Regions from separate parts of the Streptomyces sp. NPDC104106 genome, predicted to be linked through region 1. Evidence: riboswitches for the same ligand, from Rfam matches in the RefSeq annotation. Region 1 holds a riboswitch; the other holds the start of a gene.
What was found. Region 1 has a riboswitch for glycine ahead of gcvP (aminomethyl-transferring glycine dehydrogenase). Riboswitches for the same ligand answer to the same signal wherever they lie in the genome.

Region 1 (15,401 bases):
GGACAGTGCAGGGTCGCCCATCTTGCGCTCCTTCGAAACTTCCGGAGTTGCCGTGGAGAGGATCCCGACTCAGAGTGCGGGGGCCGTCGCAAGCCGCCTGAGCACTTTCCGCATCCCGGTGGGTCGAAACATTCGAGGAAAGTGCCGAACGTTCCGAACCGCGACTCTAGAAAGGCCCGTTGGGAGCGTCAAGGTGTCGTGCACGAGGGAGCGGGCGCGTAGTCGAACCAGTAGAAGGTCGCGCCGCACTGCCCTCGGTGACGTACACACCGAGGACGCGACCGGGGAATCCGGTGGCCACTTGGGTGGAGAGACAGCGGCCGTCCAGTTCGGCCAGCCGAACGATCGATCCCTTCGGAAAGAGCCCGTCGTGGTGGCGGATCGTCGGCGCGTAGATGCCGCCCGAGGCCCGCAGGGAGTCCGGCAGCGTCAACTGGCCGGGCGGTCGAGGGCGTTGCCGATCTGCCGCCAGTGCACCAGGTCCCGGCTGTGGAAGAGCGGGACGCCGCGGACGTACTCGAAGCTGGAACACACCAGGCAGCAGTCGTCCCCCACCCGGCACACGCCCGGGTCGGGGTGGAAGCCGGGGATCACGGGGTTGTCGTAGATCGGCATGGCTCGCGCCCCCAACGGCCGCTCGAAAGTTTCGACTGAGGCGCCGAATCCTGGCGGCGCGCGGGCGGATCGACCCGGGGGAAGGACGAGGCGGCCGCCGCCGGGACGACACGGCACGCGCCGGCTGGTCGAATCGCCCGCGCGGAGGTGGGATGGAAGGAAGCAAGGGCCTTGCAGGCGGGCACGTCCCCGCGCGTCACACCGGCGGCGCCCGCCAGGACGCGAGGAGCGGTGGAACGATGTCCGGTGACGACGCCTCGGCGAGGGCTCGGGTGGTGGTCGGTGTGAGCGGTTCCCTGGGCAGCGTCACGGCCCTGCGCCGGGCCACCGCGCTGGCCCGGCGGCTGGGAGCCGAGCTGTGGCCGGTGCTGGCCTGGGAGCCGCCGGGCGGTGACTCCGCCGCCCGCCGCGCCCCCGTCGGCGGTCTCCTGATCGAGGACTGGCAACGCCTGGCCCGGCAGCGGCTGTGCGCGGTGCTGGAGGAGATCTTCGGCGGGGACGGCCCAGGGGTGCCGATGCGCGCCGTCGTCGTCCGCGGCGCCCCGGGCCCCGCTCTCGTGGCGACGGCGGACCGTGAGGACGACGTGCTGGTCGTCGGGGCGGGGCGGCGCGGACTGCACCGCGCCTTCTCCGGTCGGGTCTCCCGGCACTGCCTGGCCCATGCGGACTGCCCGGTCCTCGCCATCCCCCCGTCCCCGCTCGAAACCGAACTGCTGTCGGTCCACCGGCGGAACACATGGCATCTGCGCATGGATCTCCGCCGGCTGTGACGACGGGCCGGCCGGCGGCGACGCCCGGCTTACGGGCACCCACGGCCCCACTCCGAGACGTCGGAGCCACGGGTCGCGAAGCCCGAGAGCGCGATGTCCGGGTGACCACCGGAGAGTCAGGGGTGTCGGCGGCGTCGGATCGGGCACCCGCGAGGACGACCGGGCATCGACCCGGCATCCCGCGCCGGCGCCGGCGGCAGGACACCGGAGCCGGAGCAGGGGGCAGCGCGCGGCGACGGTCACGCACCGTGGTCACGCGCCGTGGCCGCGCGCCGCCGTCACTCCTGTGGCCACGTCAAAGAAGCGTCCCGTAGCCGTCAGGATTCCGCCGACATGACCACTCGGTGGCATCGCGAGCGGGCGGCCCGACCCGCCGTCCGACCGACAGTGCTCCAGGTCACAGCACTCGGACTCGTCTTGATGCGCCGCGGTCGGCCCAGGGTCATTCTTAACGCAAGCTTGACGCCCACCGCGCCGAGATCCATGGGCCCAGACATCACTCTCCGCATACGCTGGTGCGGCCGTCCGCGTGATGGCCGGAAAGAGCTGAGCCGCATACAGGAGCACGCCGATGGCCACGACCGAACACCCTCCTTCCAGTCGTTTGCGCGCCTGGATGCTGGAGGGGCTGTCCGACATGGGCAAGCCGGGCGGTCACACGGGCCCCCACGCCGAACCCGAGCCCCCGCACCAGGGGCAGCGCTGGTGGCGGGTGATGTGCCTGACCGGTGTGGACTACTTCTCCACCCTGGGCTACCAGCCGGGCATCGCGGCGCTCGCGGCCGGCCTGCTGGGGCCGATCGCGACCATCGTGCTCGTCATCGTCACCCTGGCCGGCGCGCTTCCGGTGTACCGCCGCGTCGCCGAGGAGAGCCCGCACGGCGAGGGTTCGATCGCCATGCTGGAGCGGCTGCTGTCCTTCTGGCAGGGCAAGCTCTTCGTCCTCACGCTGCTGGGCTTCGCCGCCACCGACTTCCTGATCACCATCACGCTCTCGGCCGCCGACGCCTCCACCCACCTGGTGGAGAACCCGCATCTGACGAACGTCCTGCACGGCCGGCAAATGCTGATCACCCTGATCCTGGTGGCGCTGCTCGGCGCGGTGTTCCTCAAGGGCTTCCTGGAGGCGATCGGTGTCGCGACGGCGCTGGTCGGCGTCTACCTCGCGCTCAACGTCGTCGTCGTGATCGTCGGTCTCTACCACGTGCTCACCGCGGGCCATGTGATCACCGACTGGTCCAACGCGCTGACCGTGCAGCACGGCAACATCTTCGTCATGATCGGCCTGGCGCTGATCGTGTTCCCCAAACTCGCCCTCGGCCTGTCCGGCTTCGAGACCGGCGTCGCCGTCATGCCGCACGTCCAGGGCGACCCGGACGACACCGAGGAGAAGCCGACCGGGCGGATCCGGGACACCAAGAAGCTGCTCACCACGGCCGCGATCATCATGAGCGCGTTCCTGATCACGTCCAGCTTCATCACCACACTGCTCATCCCGGAGAACGACTTCAAGACCGGCGGCCCGGCCAACGGACGTGCCCTCGCCTACCTCGCGCACCAGTACCTGGGTGGCGCCTTCGGCACGGTCTACGACATCTCGACCATCGCCATCCTGTGGTTCGCCGGCGCCTCCGCGATGGCCGGCCTGCTCAACCTCATGCCGCGCTACCTGCCCCGCTACGGCATGGCCCCGCACTGGGCCCGCGCCGTGCGCCCCATGGTCATCGTCTTCACCCTCGTCGCGTTCCTGGTGACCTGGATCTTCGACGCCAACGTCGACAAGCAGGGCGGCGCCTACGCCACCGGCGTGCTGGTGCTCATCACCTCCGCGGCGATCGCGGTGACCATCGCGGCGCGCAAGGCCGGGCAGCGCAAGTGGACCATCGGCTTCGGCGTGATCTCGGCGGTGTTCCTCTACACCACGGTCGTGAACGTCATCGAGCGCCCGGACGGTGTGAAGATCGGTGCCTGCTTCATCGTCGGCATCATCCTGGTCTCGCTGCTGTCCCGGCTCGCCCGCGCCTTCGAACTGCGCGTGACCAGTGTGACGTTCGATCCGATGGCGGAACGATTCATCCGGGACATGGCCAGCCGGAAGATACGGTTCATCGCCAACGAGCCCGGCCATCGCGACAAGGCCGAATACCGCGACAAGATCGAGCAGATCCGCGCCGACAACGACATGCCCGAGCAGGAGGACTTCGTCTTCGTCGAGGTCACGGTCACCGACCCCTCCGAGTTCGAGGCGGGCCTGACCGTGCGGGGCGAGGTGCTGCACGGCCGCTACCGGGTGCTCACCCTGGAGTCGGCGTCCATCCCGAACGCCCTGGCCGCGCTGCTCCTCAACGTCCGCGACATGACGGGCTGCACACCGCACATCTACTTCGAGTGGACCGAGGGCAATCCGTTCGCCAACTTCCTGCGCTTCTTCCTCTTCGGGCAGGGCGAGGTCGCCCCGGTCACCCGTGAGGTCCTGCGCGAGGCGGAACCGAACCGGCAGCGCCGGCCGCGCGTGCACACGGGCTGAGGCCCGGTCCGGGTGGGGCGCGGCGCGCCCTACCGCCCGAACCACCGCCGGGGCTGCCGCGCCTCCAGCTTGCCCATGCTGATCCGCCCCCGTATCTCCACCCGGAACGCGCCCGGAGCCGCTGGATCACGGGGCGGGCGGACCCTGGTCCGGCTGTGCCCGAGCACCAGGGAGTCGGCGTCCACGAGCATGTCCGGCCGGGTGATCAGGCGCAGGGTGCCGCCGCACATGTCCAGGTCGATGGCGAGCGTGTCGTGCGTGAGGACGGCGTCGGAGAAGTCCAGGGTCACGTCGCCCCAGGCGGAGTCGATCTCCAGCCGGCGCGGCACGTCCCAGCGGCCCTCGCGGGACGTCGAGGCGTACCGCTGCTCGATCCGGGCGACGTCCTTGGCCGCCACCGGTGCCGGTGCCGCACCGGGCCCGGCGGGCAGGTCGGCGGTGAGCGCCGCCAACTGCCCATGCGTACGCGCGGACAGCGCGGCCGTCACCCGCTCGTCCAGCTCCTCGGCGGTGAGCCGGCCGTCACCCGCGGCGGCCGCCAGCACCTCCACCACCCGGTCCCGGTCCGCGTGCGAGGCACGCAGCCCGGAACGTTCGTCCGTGGCCACCATGTCGGCCGCCATTCCCTCACCCCGTTCTCAGCAGGTCCCCGCAGGGAGCCGTCGTCGTCCCCGCGGGGACCGTCGTCGCGAACTAACGCTATATCGCGTTATACCCAACGGCCAACCCCACGTCCACGGTTCCCGCAGGATGGCCCTATCGTGACCGGCATGCAGTCCTACACGATCGGCCAGGCGGCGCGGCTGCTCGGCGTGAGCCCGGACACCGCCCGCCGCTGGGCCGACGCGGGTCGGATGGCCACCCATCGCGACGAGGCCGGACGGCGGCTCATCGACGGCCGTGACCTCGCCGCGTTCTCGGTCGAGCTGGCCAGGACGGCCGGCGGCGAGGAGGACGCCTCCTCCACCTCGGTCCGCAACGCCTTCCCCGGCATCGTCACGGCGATCAAGCTCGGCGACGTCGCCGCCCAGGTGGAGATCCAGGCGGGCCCGCACCGCCTGGTGTCCCTGCTCACCCGGGAAGCCGTCGAGGAACTGGGCCTGGAGGTCGGCATGGAGGCCACCGCGCGCGTGAAGTCCACCAACGTGCACGTCGACCGGGTCTGATCCGGCCGCCGCAGGAGTTGACGTGCGGGTGAGGCGGCGGCCGAGAAGGGCTGCCGGCGGACCGAGGTGAGTACGGCCGCCCGCCGTCCTCGACCTCAAGGACGCCAGGCAGCGGGCGCCCCGGTCGTCCACGGCAAGGACACGGCGGCGGGCGGGTTTCGCCGAGGCACCGGCCGCGCCCTGTGCGCGCTCTTGGACCTGCCCGAGAGATGCGGGTGAAGGACGCCGCGGCACCCCGGGCGGTCACGAGGAGGACGGGCGCATCGCGAGCTGCGGCCTCGCCCCGTGCGTGTCGGTCGTGCGCCGCGCCCAGGGGGAGCCGGTCGCAGGCGTCCCCGAGGCCGGCCGGTCGGCGGTGATCGCGGCCGGTCCGCCCGACGGCCACACCGCCGGCGCGAGGGCCGCCCTGCTGCCCGACGTCGCCTTCGAACTGGCCGGTGGCTGGGCCCGGTCGGCAACGGCACCACCATCGTGCACCAGCAGATCGCGGCGGGCGAACGCGGCGCCTCCGCCTCGACGGGCACCGTCGTCGCGGGCCGGGGCACCCTGCGTGCCGGGCTCACCGGCTACCGGCTCGTGGCGGGAGGGCCGCACCTCACCCGGGCGGGCGTCTGCTGCCGAAGGAACTGCACGCGGCCTCCCGCGCTGACGGGCACTTCGGCGGCACCCCGCGCCCGGTCGCCTTCGACGCGCGCTGGTTCCGCGGCCGGCGCCGGCCGACGCGGGCACGGTGCTGAACCCGGCGCAGTGCCGGGGACAACCCGGTCGACCCGGCCGGGCGTGCGGTTCACCGAGGTGCCGCTGCTGCGTGACCGGGTGCGGCGGCAGCCGCGCGGTCACAGCGGTAGCCGCCGTCCACCCGGATCGCGGTGATCCCGCTGATGTGCCGGGCGCCGCACCGGTCCTGCGGCAGCACCAGCTGGGGCCCGGCCGTGTCGAGCGGGGTGCCGTCGATGCTCACGCCCAGCAGGACGGGCGCGTCGGCGAAGTCGGGGTCGATCTCGGCCCAGGACAGCACCGCGTGGTGGCCGTCGGTACCGCTGACCGCGATGAGGAAGCGGAGCCGGTCCTTGCGGCGGGCGGGGTCGAAGCCGGGGCCGGCGTCGGCGAGGACGTCGTACAGGCGCGGTCCGGTGAAGCGGTGGCGCTGGATGCCGCTGGTCGCGCACTCGAAGCTGACGGCCACCCGGTGCTGCGGCCAGCGCTGCAGCTCCGGGACGGTCAGCCGGGCGGGCCGGGCCAGGTCGCCGGTCAGGGCGAGTTGCGCGAGCGTCATCTGCGACCACCTCCCCGCTGGACGGTACCCGCCGGGACACGCCGTACAAACGCACATGCGAGCCACGCGTCAGAACTGCGCAGCTCATGCGATGAGACAGCAGACTTACGCCTGGCAGATGCGGCAGTATCATCGCCGCACGGCCGGTTCCCCGGCCGTGGCAGGGCGCGACACTTGTTCCGCAGAACGCGAGGAGTACATCCGTGATGACCCGTTCCGTGCGCCGGACCCGGCCGATGCTGCAGGTGGCCGGTGCGGGAGCCGCCGCCCTGCTGGCCCTCAGCGCCTGCTCCTCGTCGTCCGGCTCCTCCGGCTCGGCCACGTCCAAGGACACCTCGGCCGGATCCGGGTCGTCGTCCTCGACGAAGCTGTCCGGTGACGTGACCGTGTTCGCCGCCGCTTCCCTCAAGGAGAGCTTCACGGCCCTGGGCAAGGAGTTCGAGCAGCAGCATCCGGGCACCAAGGTCAGCTTCAACTTCGGCGGCAGCGACAGCCTCGCCGCGAGCATCACCAGCGGCGCCCCGGCGGACGTCTTCGCCGCAGCCAGCCCCAAGACCATGAAGATCGTGACGGACGGGAAGGACGCGGCCGGCACTCCCGCCACCTTCGTCCGCAACCAGCTGGAGATCGCCACCCTGCCGGGCAACCCGCACAAGGTGGCCTCGCTGAAGGACCTCACCCGGTCCGGCCTGAAGGTCGTGCTGTGCGACAGGACGGTGCCGTGCGGCGCCGCCGCGCAGAAGGCCCTGGACGCCGGCCATCTGAAGCTCACGCCGGTCTCCTACGAACAGGACGTCAAGAGCGCCCTCAACAAGGTGGAGCTGAAGGAGGCGGACGCGGCGGTCGTCTACCAGACCGATGTGCACGCCGCCGGTGGCGAGGTGCAGGGCGTGGAGTTCCCCGAGTCGTCCGAGGCGATCAACGACTACCCGATCGCCCTGCTGAAGAACGCGCCGAACGCCGAGGCGGCCAAGGCGTTCATCGCCCTCGTGCGCTCCACCGAAGGCCAGAAGGTGCTGGGCGAGGCCGGGTTCCTCAAGCCATGACCTCGCCTCTCCAGCCCGGCGTCGCGACCGGCCCCCGCACGGGCCGGCCGCGGCGTCGCCGCGCCGGCACGGGGGGCCGGCGCGGGGTGCCGTTGCCGCTGCTGCTGCCGGGTGTGGTGGCGCTGGCGTTCCTGCTGCTGCCGCTGCTCGCGCTGCTCGTCCGCGCGCCCTGGCGCACGCTGCCGGGCCAGCTGTCCAGCACGGGCGTCTGGCAGGCGCTCCAGCTGTCCCTGGTCAGCGCCACCGCCGCGACGGCCGTGAGCCTCGTCCTGGGCGTGCCGCTGGCCTGGCTGCTGGCCCGTACGGAGTTCCCGGGCCGGGGGTTCGTCCGCGCCCTGGTGACGCTCCCGCTCGTCCTTCCACCGGTGGTGGGCGGTGTCGCCCTGCTGCTGGCCCTCGGCCGCAACGGCGTCATCGGCCAGTGGCTGGACGCCTGGTTCGGCATCACGCTGCCGTTCACCACCACCGGCGTCGTGCTCGCGGAGGCGTTCGTCGCGATGCCGTTCCTGGTCATCAGCGTCGAGGGCACCCTGCGCGCGGCCGACCCGCGCTTCGAGGAGGCGGCCACCACGCTCGGCGCGTCGCGCTTCACCGCGTTCCGCCGGGTCACTTTGCCGCTGATCGCCCCCGGCATCGCCGCCGGCGCGGTCCTCGCCTGGGCCCGCGCGCTCGGCGAGTTCGGCGCGACGATCACCTTCGCGGGCAACTTCCCCGGCCGCACCCAGACCATGCCCCTCGCGGTCTACCTCGCGCTCCAGAACGACCCCGACGCGGCCATCTCCCTGAGCCTGGTCCTGCTCGCGGTGTCGATCGCGGTGCTGGCCGGCCTGCGCGACCGCTGGATGACACCCTCATGACAAACCCCCGTCCCACCACCCCGGACGCCACCACCCCCGGCCGCGCCCCGCACACCCCCACGCCGGCGCCCACGGACGGCTCCCGCCCTTCGCACCCGCCGGGGGAACCCGCGGCCGCCGACGGTGCCGCATCCCCGCAGGGGCCACCCACGCCCGGCGACGAAACCCGCACGGGTGGTGCGGCCGGGTGCCGCCAGCCGGGCGAAGGCCGGCGCCCCACCGCCCACCCGCACTCTCAGGACGGCCTCGACGCCCACCTCCTCGTCGACCGCACCGCGTTCCGCCTGGACGTCACCCTCACCGCCGCCCCCGGGGACGTCATCGCCCTGCTCGGCCCCAACGGCGCCGGCAAGACCACCGCCCTCCGCGCCCTCGCCGGTCTCCTGCCCCTCACCGGTGGCCACCTCCGGCTCGACGGCACCTCGCTGGAGCGCACCCCCCCGGAATCCCGCCCCGTCGGTGTCGTCTTCCAGGACTACCTGCTCTTCCCCCACCTGTCCGCCCTCGACAACGTCGCGTTCGGCCCGCGCTGCCACGGCGTCTCCAAGGCCGAGGCCCGTACCCAGGCGGCGGCCTGGCTGGAGCGCATGGGACTCGCCGGCCACGCCCACGCCAAACCCCGCCGGCTGTCCGGCGGCCAGGCCCAGCGGGTGGCCCTCGCCCGCGCGCTCGCCACCCGTCCCCGGCTGCTGCTCCTGGACGAGCCGCTGGCCGCCCTGGACGCCCGCACCCGCCTGGAGGTCCGGGCCCAGCTCCGCCGCCATCTCGCTCAGTTCGAGGCGGTCGCCGTCCTGGTCACCCACGACCCGCTGGACGCCATGGTGCTCGCGGACCGGCTCGTCGTCATCGAGGACGGCCGGGTCGTCCAGGAGGGCACCCCCGCCGACATCGCCCGCCACCCGCGCACGGACTACATCGCCCAGCTCGTCGGCCTCAACCTCTACCGCGGCCGGGCCGACGGGCACACCGTACGGCTCGACGCCGGGCCCTCGCTCACGACCACCGAGGAGCTGTCCGGGCCGGTCTTCGTGGCGTTCCCGCCCTCCGCGGTCACCCTGTTCCGGGACCGCCCGACCGGCGCGAGCGCCCGGAACCTGTGGCGCTGCGAGGTCGAGGGCCTGCAGACGCACGGCGACCAGATCCGCGCCGACCTCGTCGGCGACCTCCCGCTGGCGGCCGACCTCACCACGGTCGCCGCGGCCGACCTCGATCTGCACCCCGGCGCGGCCGTCTGGGCGACGGTCAAAGCGGCACAGACCCACGCGTACCCGGCCTGACCGAGTGGGCGCCCTACGGTGGGTGCCCATGACCCTGAGCATCCGCAACCAGCTGCCCGGCACCGTCACCGAGGTGAGCACCGGCGAGGCCATGGCCACCGTCCGGCTCCGGTTGGACAGCGGCCAGGACCTCATGGCCGCCATCACCCTGGAGGCCGCGCGGGACCTCGGCCTCGCCCCCGGCTCCGTCGTGCGCGCCCTGGTGAAGTCGACCGAGGTCTCCCTGGCCACCGGCTCCGTCAAGGGCCTGTCGATCCGCAACCGGCTCCCCGGCGCCGTCGTCGGCCTCACGCCCGGTGCCGTCATGGCCACCGTGAGGATCGCCGTCGACGGCGGCGAACTGACGGCGGCGATCACCAAGGACGCGGTCGAGGACCTCGGCCTCTTCGTGGGCTCGGACGTGGTCGCGCTCATCAAGGCGACGGAGGTGTCACTGGCGACCGCCTAGCGAACCGGCGATCCGCCGGAGACATGGCAGGGCCCCGCCCGGGGATGCGGACGGGGCCCTGAGATCACCGCTCCTTCGGTCCTCGTGGACGAGACCCGGCTCTCGTGGCGGCTCAGTCCTCGTACGCGTCCAGCGGCGGGCAGGAACACACCAGGTTGCGGTCGCCGAAGGCCTGGTCGATCCGGCGCACCGGCGGCCAGTACTTGTCCGCGGCCGAGACACCGGCCGGGAAGACGGCCTCCTCGCGGCTGTAGGCGTGCGCCCACTCACCGCCGAGCGCGGCGGCGGTGTGCGGGGCGCCCCGGAGCGGGTTGTCCTCGGCCGGCCACTCACCGGCGCCGACCTTGTCGATCTCCGCGCGGATGGCGATCATCGCGTCGCAGAACCGGTCCAGCTCGGTGAGGTCCTCGGACTCGGTCGGCTCGATCATCAGCGTGCCGGCCACCGGGAAGGACATGGTCGGCGCGTGGAAACCGTAGTCGATCAGCCGCTTGGCCACGTCGTCCACGCTCACGCCGGTGGCCTTGGTCAGCGGGCGCAGGTCGATGATGCACTCGTGCGCGACGAGGCCGCCGGGACCGGTGTAGAGCACCGGGTAGTGCGGCTCCAGGCGCTTGGCGATGTAGTTCGCGGACAGCACGGCCACCTGCGTGGCCCGCTTGAGGCCCTCGCCGCCCATCAGCCGGACGTACGCCCAGGAGATGGGCAGGATGCCCGCGGAACCCCAGGGAGCCGCCGAGATGGGACCCACGCCGGTCTCCGGCCCCGCCGCGGGCTGCAGCGGGTGGTTCGGCAGGTACGGCGCCAGGTGCGACCGTACGGCCACCGGGCCGACGCCGGGACCGCCGCCGCCGTGCGGGATGCAGAAGGTCTTGTGCAGGTTCAGGTGCGAGACGTCACCGCCGAAGTGGCCCGGCTTGGCGAGGCCGACCAGGGCGTTGAGGTTGGCGCCGTCCACGTACACCTGGCCGCCCGCCTCGTGCACCTGGGCGCAGATGTCGGCGACGTGCTCCTCGAAGACACCGTGTGTCGACGGGTAGGTGATCATCAGCACCGCCAGCTCGTCGCGGTACTGCTCGATCTTGGCGCGCAGGTCCGCGACGTCGATCTCACCGTCCTCGGCGGTCTTGACGACGACGACCTTCATGCCGGCCATCACGGCGCTGGCCGCGTTGGTGCCGTGCGCGGAGGACGGGATCAGGCAGACGGTGCGCTGGTCGTCGCCGTTGGCACGGTGGTAGCCGCGTACGGCGAGCAGACCGGCCAGCTCTCCCTGCGAACCGGCGTTGGGCTGGAGGGAGACCTTGTCGTAGCCCGTGACCTCGGCGAGCCGCTCCTCCAGCTCGCGGATGAGCGTGAGGTAGCCCTGCGCCTGCTCGGCCGGGGCGAAGGGGTGCAGCCCGCCGAACTCGGGCCAGGTGACCGGCTCCATCTCGGTGGTCGCGTTGAGCTTCATGGTGCAGGAGCCCAGCGGGATCATGCCGCGGTCGAGCGCGTAGTCGCGGTCGGAGAGCCGGCGCAGGTAGCGCAGCATGGCGGTCTCGGAGCGGTGCTGGTGGAAGACCGCGTGGGTCAGGTAGGCGTCGGTGCGCAGCAGCGCCTCGGGGAGGGCGTCCGCGGCGGCCGTGTCCAGCGCCTCGATGTCACCGGCGACGCCGAAGGCGGCGAGGACGGCACCGAGCCGCGCCCGGTCGGTCGTCTCGTCGCAGGCCGCGGAGACGTGGTCGGCGTCGACCAGGCGCAGGTTCACGCCGTTGTCGCGGGCGGCCGCGACGACCTCGGCGGCCTTGCCGGGCACGCGCGCGGTGACGGTGTCGAAGAAGGCGCCGTGGACGACCTCGACACCGCCGGCCCTCAGCCCCTCGGCGAGGACCGCGGCGTACCGGTGCGTCCGGCGCGCGATGGTCCTGAGTCCCTCCGGGCCGTGGTAGACGGCGTACATGCCGGCCATCACGGCGAGCAGCACCTGCGCGGTGCAGATGTTGCTGGTGGCCTTCTCACGGCGGATGTGCTGCTCACGGGTCTGCAGCGCGAGCCGGTAGGCCTTGTGGCCGTCGGCGTCGACGGAGACGCCCACGAGCCGGCCGGGCAGGCTGCGCGCGAACTTCTCGTGCACGGCCATGTAGCCGGCGTGCGGGCCGCCGAAGCCCATCGGCACGCCGAAACGCTGGGTGGTGCCGACGGCGATGTCCGCGCCCAGCTCGCCGGGCGAGGTGAGCAGGGTGAGCGCGAGCAGGTCGGCGGCGACGGTGACGAGGGCGCCGAGTCCGTGTGCCTGGTCGATGACCGGCTTGATGTCGCGTACGGCACCGGAGGCGCCCGGGTACTGGATCAGCACGCCGTTGATCTCGCGGGCGGCGATGTCGGCCGGGATGCCCGCGCTGAGGTCGGCGACGACGACCTCGACACCGGTCGGCTCGGCGCGGGTCTCGATGACGGCGATGGTCTGCGGCAGGGCGTCCGCGTCGACCAGGAACAGGCCCTTCTTGTTCCTGCCCATGCGCCGCGACAGCGCCATGGCCTCGGCGGCCGCGGTGCCCTCGTCGAGGAGGGAGGCACCGGAGGTGGGCAGTCCGGTCAGGTCGGCGACCATGGTCTGGAAGTTCAGCAGCGCCTCCAGGCGCCCCTGGGAGATCTCCGGCTGGTACGGCGTGTACGCCGTGTACCAGGCGGGGTTCTCCATGACGTTGCGCAGGATGACCGGGGGCGTGAACGTCCCGTAGTACCCCAGACCGATCATGGAACCGAGCACCTGGTTGCGGTCGGCCAGGGCGCGCAGCTCCGCGAGCACCTCCGCCTCGGTGCGGGCGCCCGGCAGGTCCAGGGAGTCGGCGTTCTTGATCACGTCGGGGACCGCGGCGGCGGTCAGCTCGTCCAGGGAGCCGTATCCGACCTGCGCGAGCATCTTGGCCCGCGCCTCGTGGTCGGGCCCGATGTGGCGCTGCTCGAAGGGAACGCCCGCTTCGAGGTCGGAGAGCGGGATGCGGTGGGCGGTCATTGCGGAGGCCTCCTGGTCTGACGCGACCTTCGAGGGGCACCACGGCGCGGGTACCCCGACGGCCTCCCCCTCTGTCATCTCGACCTGAGAGCTTCACCGGGCGCCCGAGGGACCCGGCTTTCACCGTCGGTGAGAGCGGAAGCCGTCGACACCCGCCCTGCTTTCCAGAGTGACCTCGCCCGTGCGGTACGTGAGCCTGAGAGATTCCGGGGAGGATTTGCTCCTTCGGCGCCTCCGAGGTGGTCGGAGGACTCTCCCGCGCGGGTTCAGCAGCCGACATCAGGTTACCAGCGAGGTCAACGCCTGAGCCCTCGAGTGGCCGCCTCCGTGAATGTGCTCTTTTGTAGTGCTTACGAATGAGTTGCGACCACGTGGAGGGAGAGCGACCGTGCAGACCGACATCGATCCGCGCAACCTGATCGGCCGCAAGGCGTTCGACCGCAACGGCACCAAGATCGGCACCGTCGACGAGGTGTACCTGGACGACGCGACCGGCGTACCCGAGTGGGCGGCCATACGCACCGGCCTGTTCTCCCGCGACGCCTTCGTGCCGCTGGAGCCGAGCGAACTCGTCGAGGGCACCCTCCACGTCCCCTTCGACCGCGCCCTCATCAAGGACGCCCCCGACTTCGGCGTGGGCCGCCACCTCTCCCCCGAGCAGGAACTCCAGCTCTACCACCACTACGGCCTCGACACCGCCCCGCCGCCGTCCCTCCCGGACCACGACTTCGGCAAGCTGGCGGGCACGGAGGAGAGCTGAGCAGGGTCCCCCCTCACACATCGGCGGGATGGCCGTGCGGTGCCCCGCCCGGCCGGCCGGGTCCGGCGGGCGGGCGAGCGGGATCCGGCACCAACGGCAACGGATCCGACGGCTCCAGCGCGGGGTCGCCCACCAGGAACGTCCGCACCCTGCCCGGAGGGGACTGCGGCGTCTCGAACCGCACCGTCACCCTCCCCAGGCCGCTGCCCTGCACCCACCCGGGCCCGTACTCGGCGTGCCGCACGTCCTGCCCGGCCCGCCACTGCCGTTCAGGGGGCTCGGGGCGCCGCTCGACAGCCGGGACGACCGCGCCCTGCGGCTCGTCAGCCGAAGCCGCGGGGACGGGCATGGCCTGTGCGAACAGGTCCTCCTGTGTGTAGTCGGCGAGGCCGGACACGCCCACACCGAGCAGCCGTACCCCGCCCGTGGTGTCCACGGAGTCCAGCAGCCGCGCCGCGGCCTCCCGGACGACCGCCGGGTCGTCCGTGGGCCCCCTGAGCGTCTCGGAGCGGGTCAGCGTCGAGAAGTCGTACCTGCGCACCTTGAGCACGATGGTCCGCCCGGACAGCCGGGCATCGCGCAGGCGCCGCACGCACCGGTCGGCGAGCCGCTGCACCTCCAGTCCGATCCGCGGCCGGTCGTGGATGTCCACGTCGTAGGTGTCCTCGACCGACACCGACTTCGCCTCGCGCTCGGCCACCACGGGACGGTCGTCATGGGCCAGCGCCATGGCGTACAGCGCGTGCCCGTGCGCCTTGCCGAGCAGCCGTATCAGCTCGTCCTCGCCCGCCTCGGCCAGCTCCTCGACCGTGGTGATCCCGGCTCTGCGCAGATGATCGCCGGTCGCGGGGCCCACGCCGGGCAGCGTCCGCACGGGCATCGGCCCCAGCAGCGCCCGCTCGGTCCCCGGCTCGATGAGCACCAGCCCGTCGGGCTTGGCCTGCTCGGAGGCGATCTTCGCGAGCATCTTGGACGCCGCGAGCCCCACCGACCCGGTGAGCCCGGTGACCGCCCGGATGTCCGAGCGCAGCCTGGCCCCGGCCAGCCGGGCCGACTCCTCGTCCCAGGCCGTCCCACCGGCGTCCAGGTCCACGAACGCCTCGTCCAGGCTCAGCGGCTCCACCAGCGGCGACAGCTCCCGCAGCAGAGCCATCACCTGCTCGCTGATCGACCGGTACACCCCGAAGCGCGGGACCAGATACGCGGCGTTGGGCGCCAGCCGGCGGGCCTGGGCCATGGGCATCGCCGAGTGCACCCCGAAGACCCGTGCCTCGTATGACGCGGTGGCCACCACACCGCGCGGACCGAGCCCGCCCACCACGACCGCCTTCCCGCGCAGGCTCGGCTTGGCTGCCTGCTCCACCGAGGCGTAGAAGGCATCCATGTCGAGATGCAGGATGGTCGGCGCGTGTCTCACACCACCGATGCTGCACCACGGCACTGACAATGCCGTGGCGCGGGACACCGGGCGCGGGATACGGCGGTCAGACCGCCCGGTTGCGGCGGCGGGCCAGCTCGTCCGCGGGGTTGTGCCCGACGAGGGTCTCGCCGGTGTCGATGCGCTCACCGTGCAGCTGGGAGAGCGCGCTTTCCACATCCCGCCACACCACGCCGACGGCGATCCCGAAGATGCCCTGACCGCCCTGGAGCAGGGCGTGGAC
Region 2 (15,401 bases), on a different contig from region 1:
CGTCAGACGGGACAGCAGCCAGGGCAGCAGATCGTCCGCCGCCGGCTCCGCGGTGCCGCCGAAGAGGGAGCGGGAGGCCCAGGTGGAGCTGACGACGATCAGCCGCTGGCCGGGGCCCACGCCCAACGCCCGGCGGTAGCGGGCGCGTTGGGGGAGGGCGGCGAGGATGCGGTCGTAGCACGGATCACCGGCGAGCGCTGCCGTGGGCGCCGCCTGCGGACAGGCCGAGCGCAGCCGCTCCAGTTGCTCGGGGTGGGAGAGGACGGTGGCGTCGGCGAGGGGCCGTCCGTCGTGGAGGAGCCAGTCGGGCGCCGGGCCGAAGACCGGTGTTGTCCGGTGTTGTCCGGTGTTGTCCGGTGTTGCCAGCCTCTTATTGTAGCCGACGCCGTGTGACAGAACGGCCAACTTGCCCTGGACGGCGGCCAGTTCGCCGCCGTAGCTGGCCGACACGGCAAGGTCGAAGGGCGTCTGTCTTGCCTGCTCCCAGGGCAGGACCGGCAGGCCCGCGCGGGCCAGCAGCCCGGGCACTCCGGCCAGGAACGGGGAGGAGCCGGTGCAGGCGGCGACCATCTGCACGCGCAGGTCGCCGGAGAGCAGCGGGAGGACGTCCAGCAGCCGTCGCCGAGGTCACGTTGTGCACGACGAACAGGACACGGCGGCAGCCGGCCCGGGTGACCCACCGCTCCGCGTCCGCGCCCACCGGCACGCGCACACGCGCCGCCCCGCCCGTCACCACCGCGCCCGCCGGCACCCCACCCGTCACGGGGTTCACCTCAGCACTCGATGATGTTCACCGCAAGGCCGCCCCGGGCCGTCTCCTTGTACTTGACGGACATGTCGGCGCCGGTGTCCTTCATGGTCTTGATGACCTTGTCCAGGGACACCTTGTGGGAGCCGTCGCCGCGCATCGCCATCTTGGCGGCCGTGACCGCCTTCACCGCGGCCATGCCGTTGCGCTCGATGCACGGGATCTGGACCAGGCCGCCGACCGGGTCGCAGGTCAGGCCCAGGTTGTGCTCCATGCCGATCTCGGCCGCGTTCTCGACCTGCTCGGGGCTGCCGCCGAGCACCTCCGCCAGCGCGCCCGCGGCCATCGAGCAGGCCGAGCCGACCTCGCCCTGGCAGCCGACCTCGGCGCCGGAGATGGAGGCGTTCTCCTTGAACAGCATGCCGATCGCGCCGGCTGCCAGCAGGAAGCGGACCACGCCGTCCTCGTCGGCGCCGGGCACGAAGTTGATGTAGTAGTGCAGGACTGCGGGGATGATGCCCGCCGCGCCGTTCGTCGGGGCGGTCACCACGCGTCCGCCGGCCGCGTTCTCCTCGTTCACCGCCATCGCGTAGAGCGTGATCCACTCCATCGCGTGCGCCAGCGGGTCGCCCTCGGCGCGCAGCTGGCGGGCGGAGACGGCCGCGCGGCGGCGGACCTTCAGACCGCCGGGCAGGATGCCCTCCCGGCTCATACCGCGCTGGACGCACTCGCGCATCACGCGCCAGATCTCCAGCAGGCCCGCCCGGATCTCCTCCTCCGTGCGCCAGGCCCGCTCGTTCTCCAGCATCAGCGAGGAGATCGACAGGCCCGTCTCGTTCGTCAGGCGCAGCAGCTCGTCGCCGGTGCGGAAGGGGTGCTTCAGGACCGTGTCGTCGAGCACGATGCGGTCCGCGCCCACCGCGTCCTCGTCCACGACGAAGCCGCCGCCGACCGAGTAGTACGTCTTCGTCAGCAGCTCGGCGCCCTCGGCGTCGTACGCCCGGATCGTCATGCCGTTGGCGTGGTAGGGCAGGGCCTTGCGGCGGTGCAGGACGAGGTCGTCGTCGAAGGAGAACGGGATCTCGTGCTCGCCCAGCAGCTTCAGCCGTCCCGCCGCCTTGATCGCGGCCACCCGGTCGTCGGCCGTCTCGACGTCCACCGTGCGCGGCGAGGCGCCCTCCAGGCCGAGCAGCACCGCCTTCGGGGTGCCGTGGCCGTGGCCGGTCGCGCCGAGGGAGCCGTACAGCTCGCAGCGCAGGGACGCCACCGGGCCGAGCAGGCCCTCGTTGCGCAGCCGGCGGGCGAACATGCGCGCCGCCCGCATCGGACCGACCGTGTGGGAGCTGGACGGGCCGATGCCGATCGAGAACAGGTCGAAGACCGAGATGGCCACGGTCACTCCTCAAGACAGCAGGAAAGGGGGTGGTGGGGCACCCTTTCCCAGGGTGCCCCACCGGGGGACTTACTTGTTCAGACCCGGGTACAGCGGGTGCTTGTCGGCGAGCGCCTCCACGCGCGCCTTGAGGGCCTGCGCGTCGTACGACGGCTTCAGTGCCTCGGCGATCACGTCCGCGACCTCGGCGAAGTCCTCGGCCGTGAAGCCGCGGGTGGCGAGGGCGGGGGTGCCGATGCGCAGGCCCGAGGTGACCATCGGAGGACGCGGGTCGTTCGGGACGGCGTTGCGGTTGACCGTGATGCCGACCTCGTGGAGCCGGTCCTCGGCCTGCCGGCCGTCCAGTTCCGAGGCGCGCAGATCGACCAGGACCAGGTGCACGTCCGTACCGCCGGACAGCACGTCCACCCCGGCCTGACGCACGTCCGCCGCCGTCAGGCGCTCGGCGAGGATGCGGGCACCCTCCACCGTACGGCGCTGGCGCTCCTTGAACTCCTCGCCCGCGGCCACCTTGAAGGAGACCGCCTTCGCCGCGATCACGTGCTCCAGGGGGCCGCCCTGGAAGCCCGGGAAGACGGAGGAGTTCAGCTTCTTCGCGAAGTCCTTCCTGGCGAGGATGATGCCGCCGCGCGGGCCGCCGAGGGTCTTGTGGGTCGTGGAGGTGACCACGTCCGCGTACTCGACCGGGTTCGGGTGCAGCCCGGCCGCGACCAGGCCGGCGAAGTGGGCCATGTCGACCCACAGGTACGCCTCGACCTCGTCGGCGATCCGGCGGAACTCGGCGAAGTCCAGCTGCCGCGGGTACGCCGACCAGCCGGCGATGATCACCTTCGGGCGGTGCTCCCTGGCGAGCTTCTCCAGCTCCGCCATGTCGACCAGACCGGTCTCCGGGTCGACGTGGTAGGCGACCACGTCGAACTGCTTGCCGGAGAAGTTCAGGCGCATGCCGTGGGTCAGGTGGCCGCCGTGCGCCAGGTCCAGACCGAGGATGGTGTCACCGGGCTGGGCGAGCGCGAACAGGGCCGCCTGGTTGGCGGAGGCGCCGGAGTGCGGCTGGACGTTGGCGTACTCGGCGCCGAACAGCTCCTTGACCCGGTCGATGGCGATCTGCTCGGCGACGTCGACGTGCTCGCAGCCGCCGTAGTAGCGCCGGCCGGGGTAGCCCTCGGCGTACTTGTTGGTCAGCACCGAGCCCTGCGCCTCCATCACCGCGAGCGGCGCGAAGTTCTCGGAGGCGATCATCTCCAGCGTGGACTGCTGGCGGCTCAGCTCGGCGTCGACCGCGGCGGCGATCTCCGGGTCCAGCTCGTGCAGGGACGTGTTCAGGACGGTCATGCGGATTACGACTCCTCGCCGCTGGTCTCGGCGGTGTACTCGTCGGCGGTGAGCAGGTCGGCCGGCTCCTCCGCGACGCGGACCTTGAACAGCCAGCCGCCCTCGAAGGGGGCGGAGTTCACCAGCGACGGGTCGTCGACGACGTCCTGGTTGGCCTCGGTGACCTCACCGCTGACCGGCGAGTACAGGTCGGAGACCGACTTGGTCGACTCCAGTTCGCCGCAGGTCTCGCCCGCGGTCACCGTGGAGCCGACCTCGGGGAGCTGGACGAAGACGACATCGCCGAGCGCGTTGGCCGCGTGTTCCGTGATGCCGACCGTCGAGACGCCGTCCGCGTCGGCGGCCGACAGCCACTCGTGCTCCTTGCTGTAGCGCAGCTGCTGGGGGTTGCTCATGGCCTGAATTCTCCTGTACGCGCGGGAGTGCTGATGAAGGGGGGAGGGCTGGATTCGCTGCTGAGCAGCGGAAATGTGCGCAGCGTCACGTCGCGTGGACGCCTCGCGCCCAGTCTTTTACCTCTGGCGCTTGTAGAACGGCAGCGCCACGACCCGGTACGGCTCGTGGCTGCCGCGGATGTCCACGCCGACGCCCTCGGTACCGGGTGCCGCGTGCGCCGCGTCGACGTAGGCCATGGCGATCGGCTTGCCCAGGGTGGGGGAGGGGGCGCCGGAGGTGACCTCGCCGATCACCGCGCCGCCGGCCACGACGGCGTACCCGGCGCGCGGGACGCGGCGGCCCTCGGCGACCAGCCCGACGAGGACCCGCGGCGGGTTCTGCTCCGCGCGCGCGGCGGCCTGGGCGAGCGCCTCGCGCCCGACGAAGTCGCCCTCCTTGTCGAACTTGACCACGCGGCCGAGTCCGGCGTCGAACGGGGTCAGCGAGGTGGTCAGCTCGTGCCCGTACAGCGGCATGCCCGCCTCCAGGCGCAGGGTGTCCCGGCAGGACAGCCCGCACGGCACCAGGCCGACGCCCTCGCCGGCCTCGGTCAGCGCCTGCCACAGCTCCACCGCGTGCTCCGGCTTCACGAACAGCTCGAAGCCGTCCTCGCCGGTGTAGCCGGTGCGGGCGATCAGGGCCGGGACGCCGGCGACGGTGCCGGGCAGGCCGGCGTAGTACTTCAGGCCGTCGAGGTCGGCGTCGGTGAGGGACTTCAGGATGCCGGGGGACTGAGGGCCCTGGACGGCGATCAACGCGTAGGCGTCCCGGTCGTCGCGGACCTCGGCGTCGAAGCCGGCCGCGCGCTCGGTGAGGGCGTCCAGCACCACCTGGGCGTTGGAGGCGTTGGCGACCACCATGTACTCGGTCTCGGCGAGCCGGTAGACGATCAGGTCGTCCAGGATGCCGCCGTCGGCCCGGCAGATCATCGTGTAGCGGGCGCGGCCGACGCCGACGGAGGCGATGTCGCCGACCAGGGCGTGGTTCAGGAAGGCGGCCGCCTCGGCGCCGGTCACGGTGATCTCGCCCATGTGGGAGAGGTCGAACAGACCGGCGTTCGTGCGCACCGCGACATGCTCGTCGCGCTCGGAGCCGTAGCGCAGGGGCATGTCCCAGCCGGCGAAGTCGGTCATCGTCGCACCGAGCGAGCGATGCAGCGCGTCCAGCGCGGTACGGCGCAGCTCGGTGGGTTCGGTACTGCTCATCGGTCGGTCGTCTCCCAGGGCAACAGGGATGGGGCGAGGAACGTTCCTCCCCATCTGTCATCGGAACCTGAGAGGTTCGCCGGGACCGCCACGAGGACGATCACGGCTTGCACCTTGGGTGGAGCCGCTGTCCGGGAGCGGCCCGCTTTTCAGATGTGCCTCGCCCGCGCGGTAACGGTGCCTGAGAGATTCAAGGGAGGGACTTGCTCCTTCGGCGTCCCAGCGAAGGCTGCTGGGAACTCTCCCGCGCGGATTCAAGCGGCCGGTATGCAGTTGGCGGCCACATCATTGCACGGCGAGCGGGCTTTTGTAACCGACCTGTGGCAGGGAGCGGACCCCGCCGCCGACACCGTCCATTACCTTCTCTTTACTCGTAACGGGAATGACTGTTACCGAGTCGACAGGGGAGGGCGATCACGGTGAACAGGACCCCGGTGTACGCCACCGCCACCACCGGCATCGCGGTGCCGAGGCAGCGTCCCGCGCCGGCCCCGGTCGTCCGCGACCTGCGCGACCGGGCGGGCCGCGGCCCGCACGCCCTGCTCTTCGGCCCCGGCGGCCTGGTGGTGGTCACGGGCCTGCCCGGCAGCGGCAAAGTCCACCTTGACGGACCGCGCGGTCCCCGGCCGCCGCGTCGACTCCCAGGACACCCGCGACCGCTGGGAGGCGCGCATGCCCGCTTCCTGCCCTACGCGCTCTACCGCCCCCCTGGTCCGCCTCGCCCTCCCCCACGCTCGGCTGCGCTCGCGCGGGGGAACCCCCATCGCCGGGCTGCGCCGCGCCCTGCGCACCGGAGAGGGGGTCGTCGTGCACGCCTGCGGCACCCGGAGCTGGGCGCGCGGCCTGCTCGCCCGCGAGGCCCGCCGCCGTGGCGGCACCCTGCACCTGCTGCTGCTCGACGTCACCTACGCCGCCGCCCGCGCGGGCCAGCGCGAGCGCGGCCGGGGTGTCTCCCGCTACGCCTTCGCCCGGCACCGCCGTACGACCGCCCGCCTGCTCGCCGTGGTGGAGCGGGGCGAGCTGCCCGCCGGCGTCGGCAACCCTGCTGGACCGGCCCGCGGCGGACGCCCTGCGCCGGATCGTGTTCACAGGGTGAGGGGTTGTCGCAGGCACCCGCTAGCCTTCATGGTCACAGCAGTGGTTCCCAGCAGGCGGTAGGCAGATGGACTTCCCGGCGGACATTCCCGCGGACTTCCCGGCACAGACGCACCCCCACCCGCACGGCGGCTGGCCCGGCAACGAGCTGGAGGAGGTGCTCGCGGCCTCCCTCGGCGTACCCGCCGCGGCCGGCCGGATCATCGAGGTCCTGGGCCGCAGCTTCCTGTGGATCCCGCTGCCCCAAGGCGGCGGCCCCGGCAGCGGCCCGCTCGACCTGCCCACGCTGGAGATCGACGGCCAGGCCTACGTCCCCGTCTTCAGCTCCGAGGAGCAGCTGCGCATGGCGGCCGGCCCCCACATGGCGTACACCATCGCCCCCGCCGTCGAGTTCGCGCGCGGCCTGCCCCCGCAGGTCGGCCTCGCGGTGAACGCGGACGCGCTGGTCGGCATCCCGCTCCCGCCCGCCGCCGTGGCCGAGCTGTGCCGCGCCGGCCGCACCCCCCTCGACGGCCCGAACACCGGCGGCCGGGTCCGCCTCTTCGAGCCCGACTGGCAGGACGACCCGGTCGACTTCCTCTCCGCCGCGTCCGCCGAGTTCGCCGGGACCGGCGTGGTCCTCACCGCCCGCCGCTGCCTGGCCGCCGTCGAGACGGACGACCCGGTCATGTTCGTCGGCGTCGAACTCTCCCAGTGGGAGGGCGACCTGCGCACCCGCCCCATGGACGCCCTCGGCCGCGCCCTGGGCCGCGTCCCGGTCGCCTGGCCGGTCAGCCTGGTCCTCCTGGACGTCACGGACGACCCGGTGGCCCAGTGGATGAAGACGAGCGTGCGGCCCTTCTATCAATACGGCCTCTAGGAGCCGGCCCGACGGCAGCGGCCCCGAGGGGCGCGGGGCCCTGTCCGATGCGCGGCTGCTCCGCAGGGGCGCGAACAACCCACCACTGAGCCGCGCACGCGCCCAGGGCGGCGCCCCGCCGGGCGCATAAGCTGTCCCCACACACGGGGCACGCAAAAGAGAAGGGCACGACAGGTGAGCGCGAGCCACAGCGGCAGCGTCGAGCACACGCTGAGCCAGGTCACGCCCGGACGCTACGACGCCTACGAGGCCCTGCTGCGCGCCCTCGCCACCCCCGCCTCCGGCCAGATCTGGATGCTCCTGTGGCGCGGCCAGGCCGGCACCCCGGACGCGCAGTACGGGACCATGGAGGTCGACGGCCTCCCGTACGCGCCCTGCGTCACCTCCGCGCAGGAGCTGTCGGCCAGCGGCTGGAACCGCTCGTACGAGGTCGTCGACGGCCTCGACGTGGCCCGCACCCTCTACCCCGACCACTACGGCCTCTGGCTCAACCCGCACGCCCCGGGCGGCGGCGTCGGCATCCCCTGGCTCGATCTGCGGCGCATCGCCACCGGCCTGGACCGCCAGCCCGCCGGCCCCCTCCGGCTCACCGAACCGGGCATCGAGATCCCGCAGTTCTACGCCCTGCTCGCGCAGAACGCCCACCACACCCCCGCCCTGCGCTCCCTGCGCCGCGCCTGGGTGCAGCCCGCGCTCGGCGCGCCGTACCTCGCCATCGGCCTCGACCTCTACGACACCTCCCCGGCCGCCGTCGACTCGGTGCGCGCCATGATGCAGCAGTCCGTCGCCGCCGTCCCCGAGGGCCTGCCGGTCTCCACCGTCGCGATGAGCGACGACCACGACCCGGTCGTGATGTGGATGCGGGGCAACGCCCGCCCGTTCTACGACCGCGACGCCCACGCGGCCCTCCCCCCGACGAACCCGCAGCCCCAGCCGCAGCTCCAGGCGCCCCCGCGGCCGCAGGCGCCGGCCGCCGGCTACGGCTATCCGCCGGTGCCCGGCGGCTACTGACCCGCCCGGCCCCGGCTCCGCCGACCTCGGCTTTCGGCCACCAACTCGGCCGATTCGTCCCCGCTTACCGTCCGCTCGCCGCAATTCACTGTCCGCATACCAGGAAACGCCTGCTTGCATCACGGTTGCGCATCCATTCGCCGTCAAGGCTGGCGGCTTGTCGCGCGGGCATTGAAGACTCCCCCTTCAAGGGGTTCGCCCCTGTGTACGACGGACTGATTGATGCCGCTACCAGCGGCAAGTGCGGGCCGGCTACCGCCGGTTGAGAGGGGTCCCAGCCTAATGACGGCACCATTGCACGAGCCGGCCGCGGAAGCGGCCCCGGGTGCGGCCGAGGAAGCGGCGGTCGCCGCCGCCGACGCGAAGGCCGTTCAGGGCCGTTCCCTGGGACGGATCGCCTGGGAGCGCCTGAAGCGGGACAAACTCGCCCTGACGGGCGGCGTCGTCGTGCTGCTCCTCATCCTGGTCGCGCTGCTCGCGCCGGTGATCACGAGCCTCGTCGGGCAGGACCCGGACGTCTACCACGAGAACCTCATCGACCCGCTGTTCAGCACGCCCAAGGGATCGCTGGGCGGCATCAGCGGCGACCACCTGCTCGGTGTCGAACCGGTCAACGGCCGCGACATCTTCGCGCGCATCATCTACGGTTCACAGGTCTCCCTGCTGGTCGGTTTCCTGTCCGCCCTGGTCGCCGTCGTCCTCGGCACGATCCTCGGCATCCTGGCCGGCTTCTTCGGCGGCTGGGTCGACTCGCTCATCAGCCGTGTGATGGACGGTCTGCTGGCCTTCCCGCAGCTGCTCTTCATCATCGCCCTGGTCTCCGTCATGCCGAACAGCATGCTGGGGCTGACCGGCACGGGCGTGCGCCTGTTCGTGATGATCCTGGTCATCGGCTTCTTCGGCTGGCCCTACATCGGCCGCGTGGTGCGCGGCCAGACGCTCTCGCTGCGTGAGCGCGAGTACGTCGAGGCCGCCCGCTCGCTGGGCGCGGGCCGCTTCTACATCCTCTTCAAGGAACTGCTGCCCAACCTGGTCGCACCGATCATCGTGTACACGACGATGATGATCCCCACCAACATCCTCACCGAGGCGGCGCTCAGCTTCCTGGGTGTGGGCGTCAAGCCGCCGACCCCCTCGTGGGGCCAGATGCTGTCGAGCGCGATCGACTACTACGACTCGGACCCCATGTACATGGTGATCCCGGGCGTGGCGATCTTCATCACCGTGCTGGCGTTCAACCTCTTCGGCGACGGCGTGCGCGACGCGCTGGACCCGAAGGCCTCCCGCTGAACCGCCGCACCCCTAGCGTCCCGTGTGCTCAGCCACGGGGTCTCTCATCAATTCCGGAGGATCCGAGATCGTGACTACCCAACGCACCTCAGGGCGGCGCAAGCAGGCCCTTGCCGCTGCCGCAGTGGTCGCCGGGCTGCTGACCACGGCGGCGTGCGGCGGTGGCAACGGCGGCAGCGACTCGAAGAACGGCGCTGCCGGCTTCGACGCCGCCAACAACAAGGTCGCCCAGGCGTCGCTGGCCAAGAAGGGCGGCGAGCTGAAGTTCGCGTCCGCCCAGGACGCCGACTCGTGGGACACCACGCGTGGCTACTACGGCTTCATGTGGAACTTCTCCCGCTACTACGCCCGCCAGCTGGTCACCTACGCCACGGCGCCGGGCAAGGACGGGTCGAAGGTCGTCCCCGACCTGGCCACCGACACGGGTAAGGTCTCGGCCGACGGCAAGACCTACACGTTCACCCTGCGGGACGGGATCACCTGGGAGGACGGCAAGGCCATCACCTCCCAGGACATCAAGTACGGCATCGAGCGCGTGTGGGCGCAGGACGTGCTCTCCGGCGGTCCCACGTACCTGAAGGACGTCCTGGACCCGGACGGCAAGTACAAGGGCCCGTACAAGGACACCAGCAAGGACCACCTGGGCCTGTCGGCGATCGAGACGCCGGACGCGAAGACGATCGTCTTCCACCTGCCCAAGCCCAACGCGGACTTCCCGGACATGCTGGCGCTGCCCTCGGCGTCCCCGGTCCGGCAGGACATGGACACCAAGTCCAAGTACGCGCTGCACCCGTTCTCCTCGGGCCCGTACAAGTTCCAGTCGTACGACCCCGGCAAGTCGCTGGTCCTGGTGCGCAACGACAAGTGGAACGCCTCCTCGGACCCGGTCCGCAAGGCGTACCCGGACAAGGTCAGCATCAAGTTCTTCAGCAACGCCAACGACCTCGACCAGCGTCTGATCAACGGCGACTACCAGCTGGACATGACCCAGACCGGTCTGTCCCCGCAGGGCCGCCAGACCGCGCTGAAGCAGGACAAGGGCAACCTGGACAACCCGGTCTCCGGCTACGTCCGCTACGGGGTCTTCCCGCAGAGCGTCAAGCCGTTCGACAACGTCCACTGCCGCAAGGCCGTGATCTACGGCGCCGACCACGTGTCCATCCAGACCGCGCGCGGCGGCCCGATCGCCGGTGGTGACATCGGCACCAACATGCTCCCGCCGTCGGTCGCCGGCGCCGAGGGCCAGAAGTACGACCCGTACAACATCGCAGGCTCCGGCAAGAACGGCGACGTCGCCAAGGCCAAGGACGAGCTGAAGCAGTGCGGCCAGCCGAACGGCTTCAGCACCACCATCGCGGTCCGCAACAACAAGCCCGCCGAGGTCGCCACCGCCGAGTCGCTCCAGGCGGCGCTGAAGAAGATCGGCGTCAACGCCCAGATCGACCAGTACGACGGCTCGCAGACCACCGGCATCATCGGCAGCCCCTCGAACGTCCAGAAGAAGGGCTACGGCATCATCATCATGGGCTGGGGCCCGGACTTCCCGACCGTCCAGGGCTACGGCCGCCCGCTGTGGGACAGCCGCTACATCCAGCAGAGCGGTAACAACAACTACGCCCTGATCAACGACAAGTCGATCGACGGCCTCTTCGACCAGTACACCGCCACGCTGGACGACGCCAAGAAGGCGGAGATCTCGACCCAGATCAACCACAAGGTGATGGACGGCGCGTACTACCTGCCCTTCACCTTCGAGCGGTTCCTCAACTGGCGCGGTTCGAACCTGGCGAACGTCTACACGTCCGACGCGTACAACGGCATGTACGACTTCGTCAACCTGGGTCTGAAGAACCCGAAGTAATCCCGGCACACCCGCTGAACTGCACGAAAGGCAGGTGAAGGCCGGCGCGGTGTGACCGCGGGCCGCTGGACACAATCCGGCGGCCCGCGATCCGCGGCGGGCCGTACGCTGTGCTCGCTTACCTCATCAGGCGGCTGTTCGCTGCCGCAGTGATGCTGGTGGTCACCATCGTGGTGGTCTTCTGCATCTTCTTCCTGGTCCCGAAGTGGGCGGGCGTCGATCCCGCCCTGAGCTTCGTGGGCAAGCAGGCCGACCCGGCCGCCGTCGAGGCGGTGCGTATGAAGCTGGGTCTGAGCGACCCGCTCTACGCGCAGGTCTGGCACTTCTTCAAGGGCATCTTCGTGGGCCGCACCTACGCGGCCGGCGGCGATGTCACCCACTGCGCGGCGCCGTGCTTCGGCTACTCGTTCCGCAGTGAGCAGGCTGTCTGGCCCGTCCTGACCAGCCGTTTCCCGGTGACCCTGGAACTCGCGCTCGGTGCCGCCGTGTTGTGGCTCGTCTTCGGTGTGGCGGCGGGTGTCCTCTCCGCGCTCAAGCGGGGCAGCCTGTGGGACCGCGGCGCCATGGTGGTCGCCCTCTCCGGCGTCTCCCTGCCCATCTACTTCACCGGTCTGCTCGCCTCGGCGATCTTCGTCTTCGGACTGAAGTGGTTCAACGGCCAGTACGTGTCCATCACGGACAACTTCGGCAGTTGGCTGGGCGGCATGATCCTGCCCTGGATCACGCTCGCCTTCCTGTACGCCGCGATGTACGCGAGGATCACCCGTGCCACCATGCTGGAGATCCTGGGCGAGGACTACATCCGCACCGCGCGCGCCAAGGGCCTGAAGGAGCCGGTCGTCATCGGCAAGCACGCCATGCGCTCCACGATGACGCCGATCCTCACCATGCTCGGCATGGACCTCGGCGCCCTGATCGGTGGCGCGATCCTCACCGAGACCACGTTCAGCCTTCCCGGCCTGGGCCAGGCGGTGCTCAACGCGATCCGTAACCAGGACCTGCCGATCATCCTCGGTGTCGTCCTGATCACGTCGCTGGCCGTGCTCATCGCCAACCTGCTCGTGGACCTCCTGTACGCCGTGATCGACCCCCGGGTGAGGCTCTCATGACCGAACTCAGCAAGAGCGGGGCGGCCGTCGGCGAGCCCACCGAGTCCTCGCCCGCGCCGTCCGCCTTCCTCGAAGTGCGTGACCTGAAGGTGCACTTCCCGACCGACGACGGCCTGGTGAAGTCCGTCGACGGGCTCAGCTTCCAGCTGGAGAAGGGCAAGACCCTCGGCATCGTGGGCGAGTCGGGCTCCGGCAAGTCCGTGACCTCGCTCGGCATCATGGGCCTGCACACCGCGGGCCAGTACGGCAAGCGCAAGGCACAGATATCCGGCGAGATCTGGCTGGACGGCACCGAGCTGCTGTCCGCCGACCCGGACGACGTGCGCCGGCTGCGCGGCCGCCAGATGGCGATGATCTTCCAGGACCCGCTGTCCGCGCTGCACCCGTACTACACGATCGGGCAGCAGATCGTGGAGGCGTACCGGATCCACCACGACGTCGACAAGAAGACCGCGAAGAAGCGCGCGGTCGAGATGCTCGACCGCGTCGGCATCCCGCAGCCGGACAAGCGGGTGGACAACTACCCGCACGAGTTCTCGGGCGGTATGCGCCAGCGCGCCATGATCGCCATGTCGCTGGTGAACAACCCCGAACTGCTGATCGCCGACGAGCCGACCACCGCGCTCGACGTGACGGTCCAGGCGCAGATCCTGGACCTGATCCGCGACCTGCAGAAGGAGGTCGGCTCCGCGGTCATCATCATCACCCACGACCTGGGCGTCGTCGCCGAACTGGCCGACGACATCCTGGTGATGTACGGCGGCCGCTGCGTCGAGCGGGGACCGGCCGACAAGGTGTTCTACGAGCCCCGCCACCCCTACACCTGGGGCCTGCTCGGCTCGATGCCCCGGCTCGACCGCGAGCAGCAGGACCGGCTCATCCCGGTCAAGGGCTCGCCGCCGTCCCTGATCAACATCCCGTCCGGCTGCGCCTTCAACCCGCGCTGCCCGTACGCCGACCTGCCGAAGGACAACGTCACCCGCACGGTCCGCCCCGAACTCGCCGAGGTCGGCAGCCGGCACTGGGCCGCCTGCCACCTGAGCAAGGAGCAGCGGGAGCGGATCTGGACCGAAGAGATTGCGCCGAAACTGTGAGTGACGAGAAGGCCGAGAAGGCAGGGGCTACTCCCCGGCAGAGCGAAGAGAACGGCCGCGTCGCCGACGGCGAGGTGCTGCTGAGGGTCACCGGCCTGCAGAAGCACTTCCCGATCAAGAAGGGCCTGCTCCAGCGGCAGGTCGGGGCGGTGCACGCCGTCGACGGGATCGACTTCGAGGTCCGCTCCGGGGAGACCCTCGGCGTGGTGGGCGAGTCGGGCTGCGGCAAGTCCACCATGGGCCGGCTGATCACCCGGCTGCTCGAACCGACCGGCGGAACCATCGAGTTCGAGGGCAAGGACATCACGCACCTCGGGGTGACGGGCATGCGCCCGATGCGCCGAGACGTGCAGATGATCTTCCAGGACCCGTACTCCTCGCTGAACCCGCGCCACACCATCGGCACCATCGTCGGAGCCCCCTTCCGGCTCCAGGGTGTCGAGCCGGAGGGCGGGATCAAGAAGGAGGTTCAGCGGCTGCTGTCGGTGGTCGGCCTCAACCCCGAGCACTACAACCGCTATCCGCACGAGTTCTCCGGCGGTCAGCGCCAGCGCATCGGCATCGCCCGTGCGCTGGCCCTCAAGCCGAAGCTGGTGGTCGCCGACGAGCCGGTCTCCGCGCTCGACGTGTCGATCCAGGCGCAGGTCGTGAACCTCATGGACGACCTCCAGGAGGAACTCGGCCTGACGTACGTGATCATCGCGCACGACCTGTCGGTGGTGCGGCACGTGTCGGACCGGATCGCGGTGATGTACCTGGGCAAGGTCGTCGAGCTGGCCGACCGGGACCTGCTGTACAGGACGCCGATGCACCCGTACACCAAGGCGCTCATGTCCGCGGTGCCGATCCCGGACCCGAAGCGGAAGAACGCCAAGAGCGAGCGCATCCTGCTCAAGGGCGACGTGCCCTCGCCGATCTCGCCGCCCTCGGGCTGCCGCTTCCACACCCGGTGCTGGAAGGCGACGCAGATCTGCAAGACCACCGAGCCGCCGCTGCTGGAGCTGCGGCCCGGCCAGCGCGTCGCGTGCCACCACCCGGAGAACTTCGAGGACCAGGCGCCGCAGGACACCGTCCTGCTGTCGGCCGCGAAGGAGGCCGCCGAGCTGGTCGCCGACGAGGTGCTGGCCGCGTCGGCCCAGACCTCCGAGGCCCTGGCCACGGCGGTCGCCGAGGGCGAGCTGGGCTCCGACCAGCGGCCCGACGAGGCGGAGGCGGCGGCCGAGGGCCCATCCTCCCGGGAACCGGCCGACGAAGCCGACGCGGAGTCCGCCGGGGAGCCGACCGGGGAAGCCGTGGAGGAGCCGGCCGCGGGATCTGCCGAGGAGTCCGCCGCGGAAGCCGACGCGGAGTCTGCCGGGGAGGCCGTGGAGGAGCCGGCCGCGGGATCTGCCGAGGAGTCCGCCGCGGAAGCCGACGCGGAGTCTGCTGAGGAGCCGACCGGGGAAGGCGGGGAGCCGGCCGCGGCGTCCGCCGAGGCGTCGACCGGCGCGGGGAGCGAGGCTCCTGCCGAGGAGAAGACCCGGAAGTCGACCGGCAAGTAAGAGTCGCTTACCAGGCTCACAGGGGTGCCCCCCTGTGAGCCTGGCTTCGTAAGGTCCATGCGCCCCGGCAGGCGAGAATGTCGGGGTGCATTTCCAGCCACTCTTCAGCCCCTCTGTCCAGCACACGCTCGATGTCATCGGCATCTTCGTGTTCGCGATCTCCGGCGCGCTGCTGGCCGTCCGGAAGAACTTCGACGTGTTCGGCATCGCCGTCCTCGCCGAGGTGACCGCGCTGGGCGGGGGGCTGTTCCGCGATCTGGTCATCGGGGCGGTACCCCCGGCCGCCTTCACCGACCTCGGGTACTTCGTCACCCCGCTGCTCGCCGCGCTCGTCGTCTTCTTCCTGCACCCGCACGTGGAGCGGATCCAGGCGGCGGTGCTCGTCTTCGACGCGGCCGGCCTCGGCCTGTTCTGCGTCAGCGGTA

Region 2: linked by a shared signal. The riboswitch ahead of gcvT (glycine cleavage system aminomethyltransferase GcvT) and the one ahead of gcvP (aminomethyl-transferring glycine dehydrogenase) in region 1 are both predicted to bind glycine.

Annotation. Positions count from the first base shown of each region.
Region 1 is NZ_JBVJMF010000015.1:201,288-216,688, forward strand. Features, by position in the region: gene ACZ60X_RS30890 (extracellular solute-binding protein) at 1-21, opposite strand, end outside; partial or broken gene ACZ60X_RS30895 (family 43 glycosylhydrolase) at 359-615, opposite strand; gene ACZ60X_RS30900 (universal stress protein) at 855-1,385, shown strand; gene ACZ60X_RS30905 (APC family permease) at 1,957-3,912, shown strand; gene ACZ60X_RS30910 (DUF1707 SHOCT-like domain-containing protein) at 3,942-4,523, opposite strand; gene ACZ60X_RS30915 (TOBE domain-containing protein) at 4,683-5,078, shown strand; gene ACZ60X_RS30920 (molybdopterin-dependent oxidoreductase) at 5,866-6,354, opposite strand; gene modA (molybdate ABC transporter substrate-binding protein) at 6,561-7,400, shown strand; gene modB (molybdate ABC transporter permease subunit) at 7,397-8,257, shown strand; gene ACZ60X_RS30935 (ABC transporter ATP-binding protein) at 8,254-9,534, shown strand; gene ACZ60X_RS30940 (TOBE domain-containing protein) at 9,563-9,982, shown strand; gene gcvP (aminomethyl-transferring glycine dehydrogenase) at 10,095-12,980, opposite strand; glycine riboswitch at 13,042-13,154, opposite strand; glycine riboswitch at 13,155-13,249, opposite strand; gene ACZ60X_RS30950 (PRC-barrel domain-containing protein) at 13,369-13,740, shown strand; partial or broken gene ACZ60X_RS30955 (DNA polymerase IV) at 13,662-15,157, opposite strand; gene ACZ60X_RS30960 (MerR family transcriptional regulator) at 15,225-15,401, opposite strand, start outside.
Region 2 is NZ_JBVJMF010000008.1:318,277-333,677, reverse strand. Features, by position in the region: gene ACZ60X_RS21515 (hypothetical protein) at 1-576, opposite strand, end outside; gene ACZ60X_RS21510 (L-serine ammonia-lyase) at 774-2,141, opposite strand; gene glyA (serine hydroxymethyltransferase) at 2,211-3,476, opposite strand; gene gcvH (glycine cleavage system protein GcvH) at 3,482-3,871, opposite strand; gene gcvT (glycine cleavage system aminomethyltransferase GcvT) at 3,989-5,116, opposite strand; glycine riboswitch at 5,161-5,275, opposite strand; glycine riboswitch at 5,276-5,373, opposite strand; partial or broken gene ACZ60X_RS21490 (AAA family ATPase) at 5,536-6,212, shown strand; gene ACZ60X_RS21485 (enhanced serine sensitivity protein SseB) at 6,279-7,070, shown strand; gene ACZ60X_RS21480 (enhanced serine sensitivity protein SseB C-terminal domain-containing protein) at 7,245-8,081, shown strand; gene ACZ60X_RS21475 (ABC transporter permease) at 8,364-9,371, shown strand; gene ACZ60X_RS21470 (ABC transporter substrate-binding protein) at 9,442-11,232, shown strand; gene ACZ60X_RS21465 (ABC transporter permease) at 11,343-12,341, shown strand; gene ACZ60X_RS21460 (ABC transporter ATP-binding protein) at 12,338-13,435, shown strand; gene ACZ60X_RS21455 (ABC transporter ATP-binding protein) at 13,432-14,976, shown strand; gene ACZ60X_RS21450 (trimeric intracellular cation channel family protein) at 15,062-15,401, shown strand, end outside.